Regions from separate parts of the Aliamphritea ceti genome, predicted to be linked through region 2. Evidence: predicted binding sites of a transcription regulator. Region 2 holds the regulator's gene; the other holds the start of a gene.

The links. The regulator sigma-54, encoded in region 2, starts transcription at its own class of promoters, with help from an activator protein. The targets are predictions, from matches to a motif close to TGGCACNNNNNTTGCTNT.
Region 1: a site for sigma-54 is predicted at 3,300-3,317, ahead of fliE (flagellar hook-basal body complex protein FliE). Genes of this name have one in related genera too.

The regions. Positions count from the first base shown of each region.
Region 1 covers NZ_AP025282.1:4,540,893-4,546,326, forward strand. The annotation lists gene OCU49_RS20545 (flagellar assembly protein FliH) at 1-90, opposite strand, end outside; gene fliG (flagellar motor switch protein FliG) at 94-1,116, opposite strand; gene fliF (flagellar basal-body MS-ring/collar protein FliF) at 1,109-2,785, opposite strand; gene fliE (flagellar hook-basal body complex protein FliE) at 2,828-3,172, opposite strand; gene OCU49_RS20565 (3'-5' exonuclease) at 3,356-3,979, opposite strand; gene OCU49_RS20570 (DUF294 nucleotidyltransferase-like domain-containing protein) at 3,996-5,434, opposite strand, start outside.
Region 2 covers NZ_AP025282.1:1,355,402-1,360,835, forward strand. The annotation lists gene mgtE (magnesium transporter) at 1-516, opposite strand, end outside; gene OCU49_RS06185 (HPr family phosphocarrier protein) at 646-915, opposite strand; gene rapZ (RNase adapter RapZ) at 977-1,843, opposite strand; gene ptsN (PTS IIA-like nitrogen regulatory protein PtsN) at 1,845-2,306, opposite strand; gene hpf (ribosome hibernation-promoting factor, HPF/YfiA family) at 2,325-2,615, opposite strand; gene OCU49_RS06205 (RNA polymerase factor sigma-54) at 2,661-4,169, opposite strand; gene lptB (LPS export ABC transporter ATP-binding protein) at 4,209-4,934, opposite strand; gene lptA (lipopolysaccharide transport periplasmic protein LptA) at 4,934-5,434, opposite strand, start outside.

The DNA.
Region 1 (5,434 bases), 2.0 Mb from region 2:
ATGGCTCTTCACCACTGGCAATTCCCAGGGCTGCGTGATTACTGCTTCATCGGCGCGAATACGCACCATAGAACTATCAATAGCTTTCATCGGTTAGAGCATCTCTTCGCCACCGCCACCCAGCATGATTTCACCATCATCTGCGAGGCGACGTGCCACACCCAGAATCTCTTTCTGAGCTTCTTCCACTTCACTTACACGTACCGGACCTTTCGCTTCCAGATCGTCGCGCAGCAAGTCAGCAGCACGTTTAGACATATTGCGGAAAATCTTTTCCTGCAAACTGGTATCAGCACCTTTAAGCGCAACCACCAGTACATCGGTATTTACTTCACGAAGAATAGCCTGAATACCACGATCTTCAATATCAATCAGATTATCGAATACAAACATAAGATCGGAAATCTGGTCGCTGAGACTTTCATCAACTTCTTTGATTTTCTCCATAATGTCTTGCTCAAGAGAACTGTCAATGAAGTTCATAATCTCTGCGGTTGTTTTCAGGCCACCCAGAGATGCTGTCTGACTGGATGCACCGGCAAACTGCGCTTCCAGAATATCATTCAATTCTTGCAGCGCAGATGGCTGAATCTGATCCAACGCGGTAATACGCATCAGGATATCCAGACGCACTACATCATCAAAACTTGCTAACACTGCCGCAGACTGATCGGCAGAAAGATATGCCAACACCACTGCCTGAATCTGAGGATGTTCGTAACGAATTATTTCCGCAACCTGACGCGGGTCCATCCAGCGCAATGTTTCAAGACCGGATGTATTGGTATTCATCAGAATCCGGTCGATCAGCGTCTGAGCTTTCTCTAAACCTAAGGCCTGCCCAAGCATCTCTTTAATATAAATATCATTATTAATACCAATGCTTGTCTGGTCACTAATCGCTTCCATAAAGTCTGCCATTACCGCTTCTACCGCTGACTGTGGAATATTATCCAGGTCATTCATCGCAGAACCGATCAGCTGAACTTCTTTCTGCCCCAGATACTTGAGTATCTCTGCGGCATCAGCCTCCCCCATACTGATAAGCAATACCGCTGCTTTCTGCAGCTTATTCAACTCAATAGCTGGCTCAGTACTTTGATTTGGCTCACTCATCTTCGTTTACCCACTGACGAATCGCCTGCGCCACTTTGGCAGGGTCTTCAGCAATCATACTGCGAATGGCATTTAACTGATATTCGTATGTCTCATTAGGCGTCGGTGACAAAGCACTATCAATACCACTGAAAGTCACCTGATCAGCAGACATACCATCCATTTCCAATGACTCTAATTGCGCAGAGATCTCACCTTCAGGACTGCTCTCATCTGTTTTTTCTTTCTGACTGGCAACAGCCAGATGATTCAGAATTGGACGCAACAAACCAAACACTAGCAACAGAACAAATAAACCTGCAGCAGCCTTCCGGGCAATATCCCACACCCATTCCTGCTGCCAGATTGGAATTTCTTCATCAACAAACTCTTCCGGCGCAGCAAAAGGTGAATTCAAGACATTCACACTGTCACCACGTAACGCAGAAAACCCTACGGAGTCCCGAACCAGAATCGTCAGCCGATCCAGATCCTGCTGAGCCCAGGCAGTCTTACCAGCGCCAGCAGCTCCTCCCGCAGGAAGAAAATCATCAACGACTACAGCAACAGACAGACGCTTAACACGCCCCATCTGGTGTCGCGTGTAGCTTATCGAACGATCTAGCTCATAGTTACGCGTGGCCTGTGAACGGGCACTTTGTGGCGGTTCACTTTTTGCTATAGGCACACCATTAGCGTCGAGAACCACTTCAGGGACAGTCGTTTCTCCCGGAGGCTGGTTAGATAATGCCCCAGGAATTCCCCGTGCTTCATCGCTCCCAGTTGTATTCTCATCCAGGGTTTGCTCACTACGTAAAGAAGGTAAGTCCGGATTAAAAATCTCATCCGTTTGCTCAACAGCTGTAAAGTCGATATCAGCAGAGACTTCTGCCCGAAAATTACCTAATCCAACAACCGGCTGTAAGATACTGTTTACCCTGTTTAGCAATGTCTCTTCAATCTTACGGGTATACTCCAGCTGCTTCGCCGCCAACACCACATCAACATCTGCATCACGTGTATTCAGCAGTCGCCCTTTCTGATCAACAACAGTTACATCTTCACTGGAGAGTGATGGAATACTGGATGCAATCAGATTAGCTATAGCTTCAACCTGCACACGGTCTAACTTACGCCCTGCCAACAACTCAAGAAACACTGAGGCTGTTGGCTTACGCTGATCGCGAACAAATACAGACTGCTTAGGTAACGCCAGATGAACCCGCGCCTTGCGTACCGAAATCATACTGCTGATCGTACGGGCTAGCTCCCCCTCAAGACCACGGCGATAGCGGGCGTTTTCCATAAACTGACTGGTGCCGAGCCCTTGTTCTTTGTCGAGCAACTCGAAGCCAACAGTGTTATCACCACTGAAACCTTCAGAGGCGAGACGCAAACGTGCTTTATGTAACTGTTCATTAGGCACCAGGATCGAACGACCTGATGAATCAAACTTATAAGGGATACCGAATAACTGTAGTTGATCAACGATTTCATTCGCATCAGCATAGGCAACATTATTATACAGAACCCGGTAATCAGGTTCCTGAGACCACAGCACCACAGCAAAACCGATAGCGATAGTAGCCGCCAAGCCAATCATCAGCCCGAGCTGACGAACTAAGCTTAAACGATTGTAACCAAAGGTAACCCCTTTGCTGCCACCCGCTGCCATAGATGCGTTTTCCATTTAGTTGAGTGCCTTACACAACCGTTAATTTAAAAAGTGCCATTAAATTGGCATCTTCATAACATCTTCATAGGCCGACACCATCCGGTTTCGAACCTGCGTCATCGCCTGAAATGAAACAGATGCTTTTTCCATGCTGATCATCACCTGATGCAAATCAACACCCGGGTCTCCCCGCTCAAAAGACGTAGACAGAGCTTTGGCTTCTTTCTGCATGCCATTCACTTTATCCACAGCCCCTTTCAGCATTTCGCCAAAACCTGGTGCATCATCAGTGACACCAGCAACCGGCATCGCCATTGGAGCCTGCTGCATACCTTGTTGCGCCTGGGACTTCATCGCGCGCATCTGTTCTAAAACAGAATTTATGTCAGCTCTTTCGATCATACCCACCTCAGAAATCGGCAATATATTGACATTATATGCGTAGACTAGGTCTATTCAAGTAATAATCTTCCATATTCGCCAAAAAAACGTCATTCAATAACGTCAAAAAACTATACACATACACTTAAAAGCAAAAAACGGGCCATTAAGCCCGTTCATTTTTTGACAGATAGATATAACAAATTACACCCTCGGAGCTTCTCCGTATTTCAGACGCACATACATCAACGCCACCGTAATGGCATCTCCTAACGCGGTATGCCGCTCAAGTATCGGAATATCAAGATTCTTAGAAATTGTATCGAACCTGAGATCAACATTGCCGCCAATACTCTTCCACTTAAGAATGTCATGATATACATGCGACAACTCAATTGCCTTTCCCGGCAACCCAAAGCCATAACGGGGCCGCAAGAATTTATCTAACATACGAATATCATAATTGACGTAATAACCCAGTACGGGACGATTGCCTACAAACGCCAGCACCTGCTCCAACGCCTCATCCATCTCCACACCATCAACCAGATCTGCAGCTCGTATCTTATGAATTTTTATCGAATCTCCGGTAAGGCTTTTTGGCGGTTTAAGTTTAATATCCAGCCTTTCACTGGTGACAACTTTTTGACCTTTGATCTTTACAGCACCGATAGAAAGAATCTCTCCTTCTTTGACATTAAGGCTAGTGGTTTCACAATCCAGCGATACCACTTCATCTCCCTCATAAGGTGCGAACAGCTCTCCATGAGGCCCGGCCTTATGATCTATCCGTTCTTTAAACTGCCTGATGGTGCGGGGAATAATCATCCTGATTGCCTCCAGATTAACCTGCCAGATGATAACGCAACGCAAGATGCTTCTTAAAACCCTTCACTATATGTAAAGCATCACGCAACATATCACGTTCCATTTTATCCAATAACGCAAGATCAACGGTATTGGGCGTTTGATCTACATTACCTGATTCCGTGCGGACAACTTGTTGCCCCAGCCTTACCTGAATAAACAACGACAGCGCCTCACAAAGCTCACGACCATGTTTTTCTTTAATTTGCCCTAACTTTACTAACGCCTCTATTCGCTTAAAAGTATTGGTTTCAAGAATCCGATATTCCAGTGCCAGGGTTCGAATACCGTGAACAATCGGGAAGATCCCCCCTTTCTTCACATCCAGCTGACCTTTCTCTTTAAGGCTTCCAAAAAAACTCAACGGGGTATCAAACTCCAACGCTACTTTTGCAAAGTGAGCAAAAAACACTTTATTACTCTGCAGGTGTCGCATAAACCAGTTTCGTGAAGTCTTAAACAGTGCATGATTTCCCGCTACAGGGTGAGCATCGACTGCGATTGCCAGATTCATTTGCGCCAGCCCATCACAGTTTTGTGACCAGTCACTTAGCTGCTGAGTCCAGTCTCCAATTGACTTAACCCAGGCCGGATTCGATACCATGATATTGCCCGGACACTCAGGAAAGCCAAATGAAATAAGAGTGTCAGTAAAATGGCGCATAGTTTTATACATGTCTGGCCAGATTAAACCGTCCCGATAAATCAGGCCGTTATCCTGATCCGTTTTCATTATTTGCTCGCCTCGTCCCTCACTTCCCATTACCACCAGGCAAACATGAGGCTGCATATCCAGCGGAACAATCAGATCAAACAACTTAGCAATAATCCGTCCGTTCATTGCCGCAATCAGATCCATTACAAAACGCGCTTTTACACCCTGACCAACCACTGCACGAACCAGATCACTTAAGCCTTCAGCAGCCTCTCGCAGAGCAGCAATATTATCTGCACGCTCAATTCGCAAACCAATAACATGAGAATGACTGGAGAAGTAACTGAGCACATCAGTGAGCTCTACAACCCCAAGTAATTGCTGATCATCCATTACCACAACCCGCTCGATATGTTGCTGTGTCATAGTAATCAGAGCATTAAATAAATAATCATCCGAAGCAGTGGTTATAAGGCGGTAACTGGCAATCTCGGCCACATCTGTATCTAAAGGAAACCCATCAATAACGATGGCGTCCAGTAAATCAGTTCCAGTGACCATACCGTAACGATTACCTCTCTTAACCAACATGCAATCAGCCCGCTGCTGGCGCATTAACCGGGTAGCCGTTTCGATACTGTCTCCCTGCTGAATAATAAGCGGCTCACGGATGGCGCCATCTTTTATCTGCGCAAGCATGAATTCAGCCATATCCTGATCGCCACCCAACTCAGAGCGAATCTCAGTTTTCGCAGATAAAC
Region 2 (5,434 bases):
GCTGTCGGTCATATCCGGCAACTCATCATGCCGCCGTAAAAAACGCAGTGCAGTCTCTACGCTGATATCCGGACGTACCGTAATTGTATCGGTATTCATCAGGCCGCCGGCTGTATCTTCCGGGTAAGACAGGACCGCTTCCAGGCGTTCCCGGTTCTGGCTGCCCATAGAACGCAGAATTTCCCGGGTGAGCGTTTCTGGTAATTGCTGGATTACATCGGCCATGTCATCAGTTTCTAGGGCTTCAGTAATGGCTAGTACTTCATGCGCATCCATCTGGCTGAGAATTTCAGTACGAACGTCATCCCCCAGGTCCTGAAGAACATCTGCTTCCAGCTCCTGGTGAATCAGGCTCCAGAGTAAGCGCCGTTCTTTTGGCGGGGATTTTTCCAGTAGATGTGCAACTTCAGAAGGCCGCAGAGTATTGTTGAGGGTATAGCGTATTTGCTTGAACTCACCACTTTCCACAGCTTCTGAGAGTTTATCTAGATCTGTTCTTTCAGTGGTTTCGATCATCAAGTACCTCTGCTTTACCGGATAAAATGACGGGAGAGAGTATCCGGTATAAGACCGGTGAGGGCCTATTATAGCGGATTGTTTTTCAAGGGATAAGGGATGATTGCAGGAGGTGGAACAGTAACTGGGTTATTCTGCTTCGTCGAATCGGTTGTTGATCAGTTCAACAATAGCACTAAGTGCTTCCTGTTCGTCTTCACCGTCAGTGCTGATTGTCAGCTCGGTGCCTTTGCTGGCGGCGAGCATCATTACCGACATAATACTTTTGCCATCTACCTGACGGCCGTCTTTAGCCAGCTGAATGTCGCAGCTAAATTTGCTGGTTAGGTTAATCAGCTTAGCGGCAGCCCGGGCATGTAAGCCGAGTTTGTTGATAATGGTAAGTTGTTGTTCCTGCATAAAATTATATGCACCTCTGGTTATTCAGTTGCCAGGCTGGCATCTGAAGAGTCTGAATTCCTTAAGGCAGTTCACGATGCCTGACATGGACATTATCCATAGTTCGTCTGAAATGGCTAGTCAGCTGTTCGGCAATAAATACCGAGCGATGGTGCCCGCCGGTGCAGCCAATACCGATAGTGACATAGCTACGGTTATTTTTCTCGAAAACAGGTAACCATTTTTCCAGATATGCGGTGATATCTGCGAGCATTTCTTTTACTTCACTTTCCTGGCTCAGGAAGTCGATAACCGGTTGCTGTAAGCCAGTGTATTCCCGTAATGGTGGGAGCCAGTAAGGGTTAGGTAGGCAGCGTACATCGTAGGTGAAGTCCAGATCCAGCGGTAAGCCGTGCTTGAAACCGAAGGACTCAAACTGTATGGAAAGCCCCTGTTCCTGTTTTTGCATAATGCGCAGTTTGATGCTGTCGCGAAGCTGATACAGAGAGAGGCGTGTAGTGTCTAGGCGTAAGTCAGCGAGTACTGCTAACGGACTAAGCAATTCGCGCTCATAAGCGATGGCGTCTTTTAAGCTGAGTTGATCATCTGAAAGAGGGTGTTTGCGACGCGTAGCGCTGTAGCGTTTGAGGAGAATCTCTTCACTGCTATCAAGGTATAAAAGTTCGCAGCTTACCTGTTGGTTAGCCCGCAATTTTTTGAAGATTGCCGGAAACTCTTCAAGGTTACTGAGTGGGTTTCGGGCATCTATGCTGACTGCCAACAGTGTCTTTGGGGCGTCCTGGCTAGGTTTTTCCGGTGGTCGGGTTATCAGTTGTGGTAACAGCTGTGCTGGCAAGTTATCGATGCAATAAAAGCCAATGTCTTCCAGGGCCTGGAGGGCTGTGCTTTTGCCAGACCCTGAGCGGCCGCTTATCACCACAAGTTTCATATCAGTTATCAACCTTGTAATGAGTTGCGATTTCTAGCAGTGCTTCAGCTGAAGGTGCGTTGCGCAGTTGCTGGCGAAATTCTGCCTGACTGAATAATTCGGCCAGGTTACCTAGCGTCTGCAGATGCTTATCACAGGCGTCTGCCGGTACTAGCAGGACGAATAGTAAATCAACCGGAGCGCCGTCAATTGCATCAAAGTCGATGGGTTTGGCCAGCTGAACAAGACAGCCTACGACCTGGCTATAGTTATCCAGTCTGCAATGAGGTATTGCAACACCTTCTCCAATACCTGTACTTCCGAGGCGTTCGCGACCAATCAGGCCTGAGAAAATGTCTTCTTCCTCAAGATCGTCCAGTTGCTGAGAGATAGTTTGACTGATGAGTTCTAGGGTGCGTTTTTTACTGCCGCCCTCAAGAGCGTGGAGCACTCTTGAGGGGCTGAGTAGATCTTTGATTAACATATGGTTTCAGAAACGTTGCTATTTGTGATTCTTAAGTTTTTCTTTATGTTTGATAACCTGTCGATCGAGCTTGTCAATCAGGCCATCAATTGCTGCATACATGTCATCGTGTTCGTGTGTCGCGAACAGTTGGCCACCGGCTACGTGAACATCACCTTCAGCCTTCTGCCGGCTCTTTTCTATGCTCAGAGTTACCTGAGCATTGGTGATGTTGTCAAAGTGACGTTCCAGCTTACTGAATTTGCTGTGCACATAGTTGCTCAGTGAATCTGTCAGTTCAACATGGTGACCAGAAATATTGATTTGCATGGCAATCTCCTTGTTAGTGCATTACGGACATAATCCGTAATTTCATTAAACCAGACGCTTTCGCTCATTTGAAGGTGGAATGTTCAAAGACTCGCGATATTTAGCAATGGTTCGTCGGGCGACTTTAATTCCCTGCTCATCCAGCAGTTGAGTAATCTTATTGTCACTCAGTGGTTTTGCAGGGCTTTCAGCTGCAACCAGTTTTTTAATCAGTGCACGTATTGCAGTAGAAGAACAGGTTCCACCGCCGTCGGTACTGACGTGACTGGAGAAAAAATATTTTAGTTCGAAAATACCCCTTGGGGTATGCATGTACTTTTGGGTTGTAACTCTGGAAATGGTTGATTCATGCATATCGACAGCTTCGGCAATATCGTGCAGTACCATTGGTCGCATGGCTTCTTCGCCTTCTTCCAGGAAGTCTTGCTGACGGGCAACAATTTCCCGGGTTACTTTGAGTAAAGTTTCATTACGGCTGAGAATGCTTTTTATAAACCAGCGGGCTTCCTGTAAATGACTTTTCAGATAGGTATTATCCGGGCTGTTATCTGCGCGCTTAATTAAATCTGCATAGCTGTCGTTTATGCGCAGGCGGGGGGATGCTTCCGGACTTAGCCGGACTTGCCATATACCTTTATCTTGGCTGACGAATACATCAGGAATTACATACTCTGAATGTGTAGTTGTAATGCTGGCGCCAGGTTTTGGATTAAGTGTCTGGATCAGAGCAACTACTGCCTGTAACTGAGGTTCTTTCAGGCGGGTTTTACGCATTAATAATTTGTAGTCATGATTGCCAAGGATGGGCAGGTATTGGCTGACAACTTTGCGTGTTTCTTTGAGGTAAGCAGTGTCTGCCGGCAGCTGATTAAGTTGCAGCATCAGGCATTCACTCAAGTCTCGGGCAGCAACGCCTGGTGGATCAAATTGCTGTACTCGGCGAAGTACTGCTTCAATTTCATCCAATTCAGTTTCTTGTAAGAACTGGTCGTCCTGACTTATAAAGTGCTCGTGGATCGCTTCCAGTTCGATACTCAGGTAGCCATCAGGGGTAATACCATCAATGATATTCGTCGCGATTAACTGATCCAGTTCGCTCATTGGCGTAAGGTTAAGCTGCCAATTTAGATGATCCTGAAGGGTTTCAACGGCTGTGTCGTTAGCTTCAAAGTTGCTGTCACTGAAGTCGTTATTGCTGGTGGAGCTGCTGGGAGTCGCCGTCTGAAAGGTGTCTTCCCACTGGCTGTCAGTTGCCAGTTCGTCTGGAATGTCTTCGCTCCAGTCGCTGTCCGCGACATGGGTTTCTTCAGGCTCAGCGCTAACTGTTTCGGTCGTTTCCTGCTTGGCAGGGGAGTCAGCATCGTGCTCCGTTTTTGCTTCATTGCTTTCGGACGAATCTTCCTCGCCAACTTCCAGCATTGGATTTGAGTCGAGAGCTTCCTGGATTTCCTGTTGCAAATCAAGCGTTGACAGTTGTAACAGCCGAATCGCCTGCTGCAATTGCGGGGTCATCGTAAGGTGCTGGCCAATCTTCAGTTGTAACGCTTGTTTCATATAACTGCTTGTACCTGTCAGATAAAGAAGGGGTGAAAACTACAGACGGAACTGCTCGCCAAGATATGCCTGCTTCACTTGCTGATTACTCAGTATATCTTCTGGTGCGCCAGCGGCAAGGATATATCCTTCACTGACGATATATGCCTGTTCACAAATGTCTAAAGTTTCGCGAACATTGTGGTCAGTAATCAGAATACCAATGTTTTTACTTTGCAGGTGTTTGATTGTTGCTTTTATATCTGTAACTGAAATAGGGTCTACGCCAGCGAAAGGTTCATCCAGCAGGATAAAGCTAGGTTCGGTTGCCAGCGCACGGGCAATTTCAACCCGCCGACGTTCACCGCCTGACAGGCTCATACCTAGGCTATCAGCCAGATGTGTTACGTGAAACTCTTCCAGTAACTCTGAAAGTTTTTCTTCGCGTTGCTGTTTGTTAAGTTCAGGGCGGGTCTCGAGAATCGCCATAATATTATTGCGAACGCTCAGCTTCCGAAAAATGGATGCTTCCTGAGGAAGGTAGCCAATGCCTTTTCGGGCACGATTATGCATAGCTTGTCTGGTGAGGTCCTGACCATCGAGCTGGATAGTGCCCTTGTCAGCATCTACTAAACCGACAATCATATAGAAACAGGTAGTTTTACCTGCGCCGTTAGGGCCAAGTAACCCAACAATCTGGCCACGTTCAATGTGCAGGGAGACATCTTTTACAACTGACCGGCCTTTGTAACTCTTGGCCAGGTTAAGAGCTTCTAAGCTACTCATTAATTAGTGTCGCTCTGAGTTGCTTTAGGCTGAATCACCATAATTACCCGTTCGTTTGAGGATTTATTGTCGCTGAAGGCTTCGATGGTACTTTTTTTCATATCGTATACGATACGGTCTCCGGTAAAAACGTCGCCACCCTGAGTGACTTTAGCTTTGCCGGTGATAACCAGTACTTCTGCAAGCGTATCGTAATCCAGCTTACTGCCATAGGCATGGGTCAGAGGGTCTTGTTTATTGGGCTTTTGTTCATAGTGAGCGGGTGAGCCAAGGGCTTTAATATTTGTAACCCCACCGTTAGCCTGTTTTAACTCGACAGTACTTCCTTCAATTTTTAGAGTGCCCTGTTGAACGTTGACTGCGCCTTTGTAGACAGTTATCCCTGTTAGTTCATTCATGTTGGCGTTGTCGGCAGCTATATGAATGGGTTGGGATTTATCTTCAGGTAGCGCTGTAGCCAGGCTGGAAAACAGAGCTGAAAGTAGAATGAAAGGTGTTGC